Regions from separate parts of the Neorhizobium sp. DAR64860/K0K1 genome, predicted to be linked through region 3. Evidence: predicted binding sites of a transcription regulator. Region 3 holds the regulator's gene; each other region holds the start of a gene.
The links. The regulator PhoB, encoded in region 3, activates phosphate uptake and scavenging genes when phosphate is short. The targets are predictions, from matches to a motif close to TGTCATNNANCTGTCAT.
Positions count from the first base shown of each region.

Region 1: the regulator PhoB is predicted to act here: its motif matches at 2,274-2,290, upstream of ACQY1J_RS09445 (DUF1045 domain-containing protein).
Region 2: the regulator PhoB is predicted to act here: its motif matches at 2,825-2,841, upstream of ACQY1J_RS07710 (YdcH family protein).

Region 1 is NZ_CP191459.1:975,719-979,869, forward strand. Features, by position in the region: gene ACQY1J_RS09430 (response regulator) at 1-298, shown strand, start outside; gene mnmD (tRNA (5-methylaminomethyl-2-thiouridine)(34)-methyltransferase MnmD) at 311-1,051, opposite strand; gene ACQY1J_RS09440 (NAD(P)/FAD-dependent oxidoreductase) at 1,050-2,252, shown strand; gene ACQY1J_RS09445 (DUF1045 domain-containing protein) at 2,365-3,072, shown strand; gene puuE (allantoinase PuuE) at 3,144-4,100, shown strand; gene uraD (2-oxo-4-hydroxy-4-carboxy-5-ureidoimidazoline decarboxylase) at 4,097-4,151, shown strand, end outside.
Region 2 is NZ_CP191459.1:660,595-664,745, reverse strand. Features, by position in the region: gene ACQY1J_RS07730 (tetratricopeptide repeat protein) at 1-519, opposite strand, end outside; gene ACQY1J_RS07725 (thiamine phosphate synthase) at 528-1,181, opposite strand; gene ACQY1J_RS07720 (sulfite exporter TauE/SafE family protein) at 1,318-2,103, shown strand; gene ACQY1J_RS07715 (ArsR/SmtB family transcription factor) at 2,211-2,468, shown strand; gene ACQY1J_RS07710 (YdcH family protein) at 2,587-2,763, opposite strand; gene ACQY1J_RS07705 (YdcH family protein) at 2,993-3,196, shown strand; gene purE (5-(carboxyamino)imidazole ribonucleotide mutase) at 3,218-3,715, shown strand; gene ACQY1J_RS07695 (5-(carboxyamino)imidazole ribonucleotide synthase) at 3,724-4,151, shown strand, end outside.
Region 3 is NZ_CP191459.1:2,903,301-2,907,451, reverse strand. Features, by position in the region: gene pstA (phosphate ABC transporter permease PstA) at 1-338, shown strand, start outside; gene pstB (phosphate ABC transporter ATP-binding protein PstB) at 354-1,169, shown strand; gene phoU (phosphate signaling complex protein PhoU) at 1,221-1,934, shown strand; gene phoB (phosphate regulon transcriptional regulator PhoB) at 2,060-2,743, shown strand; gene ACQY1J_RS18595 (DMT family transporter) at 2,725-3,639, opposite strand; gene ACQY1J_RS18590 (ArsR/SmtB family transcription factor) at 3,764-4,151, shown strand, end outside.

The DNA of each region.
Region 1 (4,151 bases), 1.6 Mb from region 3:
GGAAGCGGTCGAGGCCTGGCAGAAGTATGATCCGGCGGTGATCATCATGGACGTGTCGATGCCGGTGATGAACGGGCACCAGGCGACCCGCAAGATCCGCGAACTCGAAAACGCGACCGGCACGCATGTCCCGATCATCGGCGTCACCGCCCATGCGCTCGAAAGCGACCGCGAACTCTGCTTCCAGGTCGGCATGGACGATTATCTATCCAAGCCGATCAGTCCCGAAGCGCTGGAAAACAAGATCCGCCACTGGCTGGATGGGGCAGTCGTCGTTTCGGCGCTGGATGGCAACTGAGGTCTTAGAGCCTCAGTCCTTGCGTCCGCGCAGCATCTCGCGTTTGCCCGCAAAGCCGGGCTGGCGCTCCACGGTGAAACCCGCGGCCGCCAGATTGCGGCGGACGAAGCCTGCCGCCGCATACGTTCCGAACGTGCCGCCGGTGCGGGTCTTCTTGAACAGCGCCTGCATCAGCTCCGGCGACCACATGTCGGGATTGCGCGACGGCGCGAAGCCATCGAGGAACCAGGCGTCGAAGTCTGCCTCTTCAGCCGTGACGCCGTCGAGCGCTGGACCGCAGACAACCATCAGCGTCGTCTGGTCGTCGAGGTCGATGGTGATCCGTCCGCCTGGTTGATCCGGCCATGCTTGCGTCAGTGCCTGCCGCTGCGGATCGATTTCCGGCCACCGCGCCAGTGCCCGCTCGATCTCGTCGCGCTGCATCGGATAGAGTTCAAACGATGTGAAATGCAGCCGTGTGCCGGGTTTGCGGAAAAGCGCCCACTGGCGCCAGGTCTCGCAGGCATTGAGGCCGGTGCCGAAACCGAGCTCACCGATGCGGAACGTGTCTTCGGTCGGCGACATCTCGTTCCAGCGCTCCGGCAGGCCGTTTCCGGCCAGAAACACATGGCCGCATTCCAGGCGGCCATCGGTGCGGCAATAAAAGTGGTCGCCAAATTCCGTCGAATACGGCATATCGCCGTCATGCCAGTCGAGCGCCGGGGCTTCAGGCGTGGCGTCGTCTTTTACAATTTCGGGATCGTGATTGCTCATGGAAGATGCGGATAATCCTCGAGGTCCCCGGGGTCAATCGCCAGCGATGCCGCATCTCCCCGGCGATCATGTCGATCTCCTGATCATCGGCGGCGGCATCATGGGCCTCTGGGCCGCGGTCAAGGCGGAACGGCTCGGCATCCGAACCCTTTTGGTCGAAGCCGGACGGTTGGGGCAGGGTGCCAGCGGCGGCATTCTGGGCGCGCTGATGTCGCATGTGCCCGACCGCTGGAACGACAAGAAACAGGCGCAATTCGACGCACTCGTCGCCCTCGAAGACGAAGTGGCGAGGCTCGAAGCCGAGGCCGGGCTGTCCTGCGGTTATCGCCGCTCCGGTCGGCTGATCCCGCTGCCGAAGCCGCATCTCAGACCCATCGCCCTACGCCATCAGCAGGAGGCGGAGGTCAACTGGCGGCACGACGGCGATCCGTTCCACTGGCATGTGCTCGATGCGTCGCCTTTCGACGGATGGCCGGACCCGGCCTTTACCGAAGCCGGCATCGTGCACGACACGTTTGCCGCCCGCGTTTCCCCCCGTCATCTGATGGCTGCGCTCGCCGCCTTCCTTGGCAACGCCCGGCATGTGAGCCTGATCGAAGGACTGCCGGCGGAGCGGATCGACCCGGTGGCAAACCGCGTCGAATTTGCCGATGGACGCTCGATCGGTTTTGGCCATTGCATGATTGCGGCCGGCCCGCAGTCGTTTCCGCTGCTTGGTCCCCTGTCTCCATCCATCTCGGTTCCGCTGGGACAGCCGGTGAAGGGGCAGGCGGCGCTGTTGAAGGCCGATATCGATCCGTCGCTGCCGATCCTCTTCCTCAACGGCCTCTATGTCATCGCCCATGACGATGGCCACGTGGCGGTCGGCAGCACCAGCGAGGAGGAGTTCGACGCGCCGTTTGCCACCGATGCCAAGCTCGACGATCTGTTGGTTCGCGCCCGCGCGCTCGTGCCGGCACTTTCCGGTGCGGAAGTGGTGGAGCGCTGGGCCGGCTTGAGGCCCAAGGCGATCGGCCGTGAGCCGATGGTGGGGCCGCATCCCGACCATCCAAGCGTCATCGCTCTCACCGGCGGCTTCAAGGTCAGCTTCGGGCTTGCCCACAGGCTTGCGAATGCCGCGCTCGGTTTCGTCATCGGTCAAGAGCACTCGCTTCCCGAGAGTTTTATACTTTGGGATCATCTTTCGGTTGCTACGCGTTAAACGCGCGTTTCGGCCCTTTCTCGTCGTTAATCTGTCACGCAAATCGCGTAACCCAATTCGTGGGATTGATGAGCATGCGTGAATAAACGAACAGGGGCAGAAAAGGTGACGCATGCGCTACGCACTCTATTTTACGCCACCTGCGCATGATCCGCTGACGCTTGCCGCGGCGCAATGGCTCGGCCGCAGTGCCTATTCCGGCGAGGCGATGGAGCCGCCCGAGATCTGCAACCTTGGTTTGCATGAGATCGCCTATCATACCGCGCTGCCGCGTCGCTGCGGTTTTCACGCCACGCTGAAGGCGCCGTTCCGGCTGGCGCCTGAGATCACCGAACAGATGCTGCTGCGCCATCTGATGCACTTTGCGGGATCGCATGATCCTTTCGAACTGCCGCTTCTCGAAGTGGCGCGTCTCGGCAATTATTTCGGGCTCGTTCCGGCTGTGCCTTGCGAGCGGATGCGGTTTCTCGCCTGCGCCGTCATGCAGGAATTCGACGTGTTCCGGGCGCCGCTTTCGGAAGGCGAGCTGGAACGCGCCGATCCCGGCGATCTTTCAGCGCCGCAGTTTTCCAACCTCCACCGCTGGGGCAACCCTCACGTGATGGAGGAATACCGCTTTCACATGACGTTGACGGGCCCGATGACACCGGCCGAAATGCCGCGTTTCGAAACGGCCTTGCGCGCCCATTTCAATCCGTATCTGCTGCGTCCCCTGGAAATCGCCAACATCGCGCTGTTCGTCGAAAATGAGCCCGGTGCGCCGTTCCATGTCCATTCTCTGCATCCGATGGGGCGCGTTTCCGCCCGCAAGATCGCCTGAGCGATCACGTTCCGTCTCGACATCGGCGGAAAGGCTGGGCTACCTTCCACAAGAGATAATCGAGGTGGACCATGCCCATAACCATAAAAGACTACCCCCGCGATCTCGTCGGCTACGGCCGCCACACGCCTGATCCGAAATGGCCCGGCGGCGCCAATATCGCCGTGCAGTTCGTGATCAACTACGAAGAGGGCGGCGAAAGCTCGATCCTCGACGATGATCCGGCGTCGGAAAACCTGCTGTCCGAAATCGTCGGTGCCGCCGCCTGGCCGGGCCAGCGCAATCTCAACATGGAATCGATCTACGAATACGGTTCGCGCGCGGGCTTCTGGCGGCTGCACCGGCTGTTTACCGAACTCAACGTCCAGACCACCGTCTACGGCGTGACGCTTGCCATGGCCCGCAATCCCGAAGCTGTCTCAGCCATGAAGGAAGCCGGCTGGGAGATCGCCAGCCACGGTTACCGCTGGCTTGAATACAAGGACTTCGACGAAGCGCGGGAACGCGAACACATCCTTGAGGCGGTGCGCCTGCATACGGAGCTTACCGGCGAGCGTCCCTATGGCATGTATCAGGGCAAGCCTTCCGACAACACGCTGAAGCTCGTCATGGAAGAGGGCGGTTTCCTCTATTCGTCCGACAGCTATGCCGACGATCTGCCCTATTGGGTGCCAGGGCTGGATGGCAAGCCGTTCCTGATCATCCCCTATACGCTGGAAACCAACGACATGCGCTTTGCCACGCCGCAGGGTTTCAACACCGGCGACCAGTTCTACACCTATCTCAAGGATGCGTTCGACACGCTTTACCGGGAAGGCGAGGAGGGGGCGGCGAAAATGCTGTCGGTCGGCCTCCATTGCCGCCTCGTCGGGCGTCCGGGTCGCGTGGCGGCGCTGCGGCGGTTCATGGAATACGTGCTCTCGCACGACAAGGTCTGGCTGCCGCAACGCATCGAGATCGCCCGCCACTGGCATGCCCATCACAAGCCGTCAGATGTGTCGGCATCAAGCACGGTGACCGGCCGATGACCGCCCGCAACGATTTCGTCGCGACCTTCGGTGGCGTGTTCGAACATTCGC
Region 2 (4,151 bases), 1.3 Mb from region 3:
AAGCGAATACTGGAACATGGCGGCAGGATCGCCGCGCTCGGCAGCCTGCCCGTACCAGAAGGCCGCGGTCTTTGCGTCGCGGTTGATGCCGAGCCCCTTGCTCATCATTTCGGCGACAAGCGTCTGCGACGCCGCGTCGCCGGCCGACGCACGCTTCAGTGCGACATCGAGCGCCTTGACGTACAAGCCGCGCTGGAACGCACCATAGGCCTCGTCGATCGGGCCCGTATAGGGCTTCTCCGGCGGCAGTGGCGGCAAGGTCACGCCCATGCGCTGATAGAGTTCGACACCGGCGGACGGCACGATGCCATCGGGCTGTGCACCGCGTTCGACGCCCATTGCATCCGGCGCGACCGGTCTCGTCACCACTTGACGCGACTGCGCCGCCGTCGGCCCCTCCTGCTCCACCGCACCGGGTTGCTGCACCTGCGCAATTGCCGGATGCGGCAAGACGGCCGACGCCGAAAGGCTGGCGGCAAGCATCAGGACGGTGGATGAGGCGCGACGAATCGATGGCATGGAGACCATCAAGCCTCAAACCGTGGCGCTTTTTCGTCCAGATCGGCGTTGACCAGTCGAACTGCTTCCTGCGGTCCTTCGGGATGATCGAAGACAGCCAGTCTCAAAGCCACAAATTCCGCTCCGTTTTCGGCAACCTCGAGCGCCGAGGAAATGTCCGTGCCGCCCATGGCGATGCAGGGAATTTCCACCATCGAAGCCCACCATTCCGCAAGCGCGACGTTCTTCGGATGCGCCTCCGGCTTGATGTCGCCATCGAGCTTGCCGAAGAAAATATAGTCGGGGCGGCGCTCGCCCACTTCGAGCGCCGTGTGACGCTCGGATGCACCACCGGCGCCGACGATCATCTTCGGGCTGAATTTCTCGATCGTTTCTTCCAGCTCTTCCATCGAACCGGCCATATGCAGGCCATCTGCCTTGACGCGACCTGCGACGCGGCTGTCTCCGGCGATCAGCGCTGCGGCACCCGCAGCCTGGATCATCGGCACCATGAGTTCGGCGCGGTCCTGGAACGCGGTATCGTCTTCATCGTATTGCGGCAGGATCACCGAGGCGACATCGCCGCCCGCAAGCGCCTTCTCCAGTCGGTCCGCCTGCGCTTTCGCATCCGCATCCTGCGGCACGATCAGCACCAGACGGCAACGCTCTTCCTGTTTCTTCATGTTTCTTCCCATGCAGCGAACCGCAACCCGGCGATCCGCACTCGTTTTCTCTTGAATGATTCGATAGACCGGAAGGATTGCGCAATCAACCGCTCATCCCATCTGCCCGCCTCAACGGTGCAAGCCTGAAGTGCCCATGCCAGACATATTTTCCTCCGATACGCTCAGCCTCGCCTTCTTTGCAGCAGCGGTGCCCGCCGTGATGCTGGTCGGGCTTTCCAAGGGCGGCATTGGCGGCGCGATCGGCCTGATGGGCATGCCGCTGATGTCGCTTGCCGTCGACCCGGTCAAAGCGGCGGCGATCTTCCTGCCGATCCTGATCCTGATGGATATCGTGGCACTCTGGTCCTGGCGCCATTTCAACGACAGAAAAACCCTGCTGATGATCCTGCCGGGCGGCGTCATCGGCATCGCGCTCGGCTGGGCAACATCGGCCTATGTCTCCGACGACGCATTGCGGATCGTCATTGCGGCAGCAACCATCTTCTTCGCCCTCCGCTACTTCTGGCAGGTCTACGGCCCGGCTAAGAACCGTCCGGCCGCCGCACTGCCGCATCGTCCGGCGGCCGCCACGTTCTGGGGCGCGCTGTCGGGCTATGCCAGTTTCGTGGCGCATGCCGGCGGCCCGCCCTTCCAGATCTACGTTCTGCCGATGAAGCTGGATCCTAAGAAATACACCGGGGCCAGCATCCGCTTCTTCGCCATCGTCAACGCCGTCAAGATCATCCCCTATTTCCTTCTCGGCGCATTGGGGGCCGAAAACCTGACGATCTCGGCGACATTGCTGCCGGCAGCCCTGGTCTCGACCATGCTCGGTGCCGCGATCGTCAAGCATCTGAAGTCGGAAGTGTTCTATCCGATGACCTACGCGCTCGCGCTCGTTGCCGGCGTAAAGCTTCTGTGGGACGGCCTGCCGATCTGACCGGTCCATCCGAACATCATAAAAAACCCAATTACAATAAGGCCTTCCGCCGGTCGCGAGACACGAAAACGGTTGCTGCTTCGTCAAGTTATGCTTAGCTTCAAACTATGACACTCGATCCGTTTTCAGCCATTGCCGACCCGAACCGGCGCCATCTCCTCGAAGAGCTGAGACGCGCGCCGAAAACCGTGAATGAACTTGCACAAGGACTGCCGATCAGCAGGCCGGCCGTCTCGCAGCATCTGAAAGCACTGCTGGACAGCGATCTCGTGACTGTCACACCAGAGGGAACGCGGCGCATCTATGCCGTGAACGGCAGCGGCTTCACCCGGCTCAACCTGTGGCTCGACCAGTTCTGGACGTGAATTCTGGCCGCGACTGTGACGTTACGACCAGAACTGTTGCTTTTAGTCTTGGAATTTATCGTGCCGCTGTGGGCACCCTCTCACGAATGTACGTGAGGCGCGTGGCGCTTTTGATCGCCTAATGACGGGTGTCGGTCTTTAACCGCTCCACCTCGTCTTTGATGCGCAGCTTGCGGCGCTTGAGCTCTGCGATCTCACGATCGTCGGCGGATGGAGATGCGAGAACGGACTGGAGTTCCTCTTCGAGGTCGCCGTGCTTCTTTTCAAGCGATGCGATATGCGCCTGGACGGTCATGTGGCATGTTCCTTCCTTAGGTACCTGCCTTGGCACTCCTCTGAGCCAAGGCTTCAGGTTTGCAACAGAAGTGTGACACGGTTGGTCCGCTTTGTCGAAGGAGAAATCATGGTCTCTCAGCGGCAAATTCGTGGCGTCGGCTAACTTCCAGTTAACGCGGTTTGATGGTAGGAGCTTGCGGATGAAGCCGGGGTTTGCAAAAAGCCGGCGTAAAGAATGGGGACTGAGCATGCGTGATCAGGAACAGGCGGATAACCGGCTGGTACTCGCGAAACTTCGCCAGGAACACGAAGATTACGACGCCGCGATCAATGCCATGATCAAGGTCGGCTGTGAGGCTCTTCGCATCCAGCGCATGAAGAAGAAGAAGCTGGCCATCAAGGACCGGATGACCCAGATCGAAGACCAGATCATTCCCGACATCATCGCTTGAGTTCACCTTAAAGGGCCTGGAATGTCAGAAAGACCCGCAGTCGCCATCATCATGGGCAGCCAGTCCGACTGGGAGACCATGAAGAACGCCGCCGACACGCTTGATACGCTCGACATCGGTTACGAAGCACGGATCGTCTCGGCACACCGCACGCCGGACCGGATGTACGAATTCGCCAAGAGCGCCCGCGACGAGGGCTTCAAGGTCATCATCGCCGGTGCCGGCGGCGCTGCCCACCTGCCGGGCATGACAGCGGCCCTGACGCCGCTTCCGGTGTTCGGCGTGCCCGTCCAGTCGAAAACGATGAGCGGCACCGACAGCCTCTACTCGATCGTCCAGATGCCGGCCGGAATTCCCGTCGGCACGCTGGCCATCGGCCGAGCCGGCGCGATCAATGCCGCCCTTCTTGCTGCAGCGGTGCTTGCCCTTTCCGACGATGACCTTGCCGACCGGCTCGACGCCTATCGCGCGCACCACACCGCATCGGTCGCCGAATATCCCATCGACGAAGCACCCTGAGAAACATCATGACGATCCGCACCATCGGCATAATCGGCGGCGGCCAGCTCGGCCGCATGCTGGCGATCGCTGCCGCACGCCTGAACTACCGCATCATCATCCTTGAGCCGCAGGCCGACTGCCCGGCCGCCCAGGTCGCGAACGAACAGATCACGGCGGCCTACGACGACAGGACGGCGCTGGCCGATCTCGCCAGCCGCTGCGACGTCGTGACCTACGAATTCGAAAACGTACCGGTCGAGGCAGCCGAGTTCCTGCAGCAGTCGGTTCCAGTCTACCCGCCGGCCAAGGCCCTGGAAGTGGCGCAGGACAGGATTGTTGAAAAGCAGTTCCTCAACGGCTGCGGCATCGAGACCGCAAGGTTTCATTCCGTCGACAGCCAGTCCGATCTCGAAGCAGCGCTTGCAGACTTCGGCGGCAAGGGTGTCTTGAAGAC
Region 3 (4,151 bases):
TCGGGCTCGGTGCCTCGAAGATGCAGACCATCTTCCACCATGTCCTGCCGCTTGCCATGCCCGGTATCCTGACCGGTACGATCATCGGCCTCGCGCACGCCCTTGGCGAAACCGCGCCGCTCCTCTTGATCGGCATGGTCGCCTTCGTGGCGAACTATCCGACCACGCCGATGGATCCGTCGACAGCGCTGCCGGTACAGATCTACATGTGGGCTAACGAGGCGGAACGCGCCTTCGTTGAACGAACCTCGGGAGCGATCATGATCCTGCTCCTGTTCCTGATCTTGATGAATGTTGGCGCAATTCTCTTGCGACGCCGCTTCGAACGGCGTTGGTAGAGGAAGGGGGAAGCAATGAACATGATGTCAGAAGCTGCAGTTGAGAAGGCGCTGGACAAGAAAATGAACGACGTTGCATATAAGATGATCGGCAAGGATGTCTCCGTTTATTACGGTGACAAGCGCGCTCTTTATGACGTGAACCTGAATGTCCGCCAAAATACCGTCACTGCTTTGATCGGTCCGTCTGGCTGCGGCAAGTCCACCTTCCTGCGCACGATGAACCGCATGAACGACACGATCGAGGGTTGCCGCGTCACCGGCAAGATCACGCTCGACGGCGACGATATCTACGACAAGGAAATCGACGTCGTGGAGCTGCGCGCCCGGGTCGGCATGGTGTTTCAGAAGCCGAACCCGTTCCCGAAGTCGATCTACGAGAACATTGCCTACGGTCCCCGCATCCACGGCCTTGCCCGCGGCAAGACGGAAATGGACGCGATTGTCGAGGCAAGCCTGCAGCGCGCCGGCCTCTGGGCAGAAGTCAAGGATCGCCTGCATGAAGGCGGTACCGGCCTTTCCGGCGGTCAGCAGCAGCGCCTTTGCATCGCCCGTGCGATCGCCGTTTCGCCTGAAGTCATTCTGATGGACGAGCCGTGCTCGGCACTCGACCCCATCGCCACGGCCAAGGTCGAGGAACTGATCCACGAACTGCGCGCCAACTACACGATCGTGATCGTCACCCACTCGATGCAGCAGGCAGCCCGCGTTTCACAGCGCACGGCAATGTTCCATCTCGGCCATCTGGTCGAGGAAAACGATACCGACAAGATGTTCACCAATCCGGATGACCAGCGCACCCAGGATTACATCATGGGCCGCTTCGGCTGATGCGGGCGCAGAGCCCGTCAGCCGCAACTGCAGACATCAAGGATCAGACACATGGTTTCGACCCATATTCTCTCGGCCTATGACGAGGAACTGAAATACCTGAACCGCCGGATTTCCGAAATGGGCGGCCTGGCGGAGCAGATGTGCGGAGATGCCGTGCGTGCGCTCGTCAACTCCGACTCCGCACTGGCCCAGAAGGTCATCTCGGACGACGTCATTCTCGACCACGCCGAGCGCGATATCCAGGACAAGGTGATCGTCACCATCGCCAAGCGTCAGCCGATGGCGGCCGACCTTCGCGAGATCATCGGCACGCTGCGCATTGCAGCTGACCTGGAACGCGTCGGCGACCTTGGTAAGAACACCGCCAAGCGCGTGCTCGCCGTGCAGGGAACAGGCGTCCCGCGCAAGCTCGCCCGTGGTCTGGAGCATCTTTCCGAACTGGCGCTGGTGCAGCTCAAGGACGTTCTTGATGTCTTCGCCAACCGCTCCGCGGAAAAAGCCGAAATCATCCGCCAGCGCGATGAAGAGATTGACGCGATGTACACCTCGCTGTTCCGCGAACTCCTCACCTACATGATGGAGGATCCGCGCAACATCACCACCTGCACCCATCTTTTGTTCTGCGCCAAGAACATCGAGCGCATCGGCGACCACGCGACGAATATCGCCGAGACCATCTACTACATCGCGACCGGTGCACAGCCGGAGGGCGAACGTCCGAAGGACGATACGTCCAACATGCTCGGCTCCGCCGGGACATGATGCAGCTCTCCCGAAATCGCCTGCCGGTTTCGGGACGATAACTGCCAAAAACAATGACCTGAAGCAGCGCGAGCGGATCTGGCGGATCTAAGTGCGGTTCGGGACGAGTGATGGAGCAAGTCGGAATGCAGCCGAAGATCGCAGTCGTGGAAGACGAAGAGGCCCTCAGCGTCCTCCTTCGGTATAACCTGGAGGCCGAGGGTTACGAGGTCGATACCGTGCTTCGCGGTGACGAAGCGGAAATCAGGCTTCAGGAGCGCGTTCCGGATCTTCTCATTCTCGACTGGATGCTGCCAGGCGTTTCGGGCATCGAACTGTGCCGTCGCCTGCGCATGCGGCCGGAGACGGAACGCCTGCCGATCATCATGCTGACGGCGCGCGGCGAAGAAAGCGAGCGCGTTCGTGGGCTTGCCACGGGCGCCGACGACTATGTGGTCAAGCCGTTTTCGACACCGGAGCTGATGGCCCGCGTCAAGGCGATGCTGCGTCGTGCCCGACCCGAAGTGCTGTCGAGCGTCCTCAAATGCGGCGACATCGAACTCGACCGCGAAACCCACCGCGTTCACCGCAAGAGCCGCGAAGTTCGCCTCGGGCCGACAGAGTTTAGACTTCTGGAATTCCTGATGGCCTCACCCAGCCGCGTCTTTTCGCGCTCGCAGCTGCTCGACGGCGTCTGGGGTCATGACATCTATGTCGACGAACGCACCGTCGACGTGCATGTAGGGCGCCTCCGGAAGGCGCTCAACTTTTCCAACATGCAGGATGTCATCCGCACGGTCCGTGGTGCCGGCTACTCGATGGAAGCCTGATCACCGCGTCTCCTAGCCGGCAGCGTCATGGCAATCACGCCGGTCACGACGCAGGCGAGACCGAGCCAGGCTGTCGAGGCAAGCGTTTCGCCGAGAAACACGACGCCGATGCCAACGCCGATCGGCACCCGCAGATAGGCCTGCGCCGTCGTGCCGACGGAGCCGAGCGTCTGGACCAGCCGGAAATAGATGACGAAGGCCAGCGCCGTCGAAAATACCGCCAGCGCCAACAGGGCGAGCATGGAATCGGCGCTGGGCGTCAGCGTCCAGGGCCGATCGACCACGAGGCTCACGGGAATGAGGATGGCCGCCCCTGCAATCAGCGATCCCGCGGCGGGCATCATCGGGTCCAATCCCTTAAAATTCTTGCCGAAGATGGCAGCCGCCGCATAGCAGATCGTCGCCGCCACGATGGCGAGTTGAGCCCAGAGGTTCTCGCCCGACCCGGCAAGCGCCTCCATGCCGACGATCAGGCATATGCCGACAATGCCTGCGGCAACTCCGAACAGCTTGGCCCCAGAGACGCTTTCATGGCGCGTGATCAGCGCCGTCAGCAGAAAGGCGAAGATCGGCGTCGTTGAACTCAAGATGGTGGCAAGGCCCGCATCGGTCGTCTGTTCGGCCCAGGCAATGAGGGTGAAGGGGACAGCGCTGTTGAGGCAGGCCTGAACCGTGAAGAGCTTCCATGTCTGCCCGTCGGTCGGCAGCTTCAATCCGCGAAGGCGCAGGGCCGCAGCGAGAATGAGCCCGGCGACCAGTGTTCTGACGGCAATAAAGGTGACAGGCGAAATCGTCTCCACACCGACTTTGATCAGCGTGTAGGACGCGCCCCAAAGCGTCGCGAGCGTGAGGAGCAGCAACAGATCCGTTGCCATGCTTGTTTTGGTGTCCGCCATTCCAGTTCCTGTCCCCATGAATGCAATCTCCGCCCCTCTTAGCGGAACCAGGAAAAGAAATGCTTCGACGACGGCCGAACCGTTGACCGCTGACGGCAAAGTTTTCCGGTGCTAGAACTGGATCATGCCCAATATGGTTTCAGGAAATACGATTGCGGAAGTTGCAAGCCTGATCGGCGATGCTGCACGCGCCAACATGCTGTCCGCGCTGATGGGCGGACAGGCGCTGACGGCGGGCGAACTGGCACGCCACGCCGGCGTCACCGCGCAGACCACCAGCGGCCATCTCGGCAAACTGGCGCAGGCTCGCCTGATCGAGGTCGAGAAGCAGGGCAGGCACCGCTATTACCGACTTGCCTCTCCGGAAGTCGCGCACGCGATCCACGCGTTGATGGCAGTCGCCGCGGATGGGCCGAAGCGCCATCATCCTGTCGGCCCGAAAGACGAAGCGTTACGGCTTGCCCGCACCTGTTACGATCACATGGCCGGCCGTCTCGCCATCGCGCTCGCCG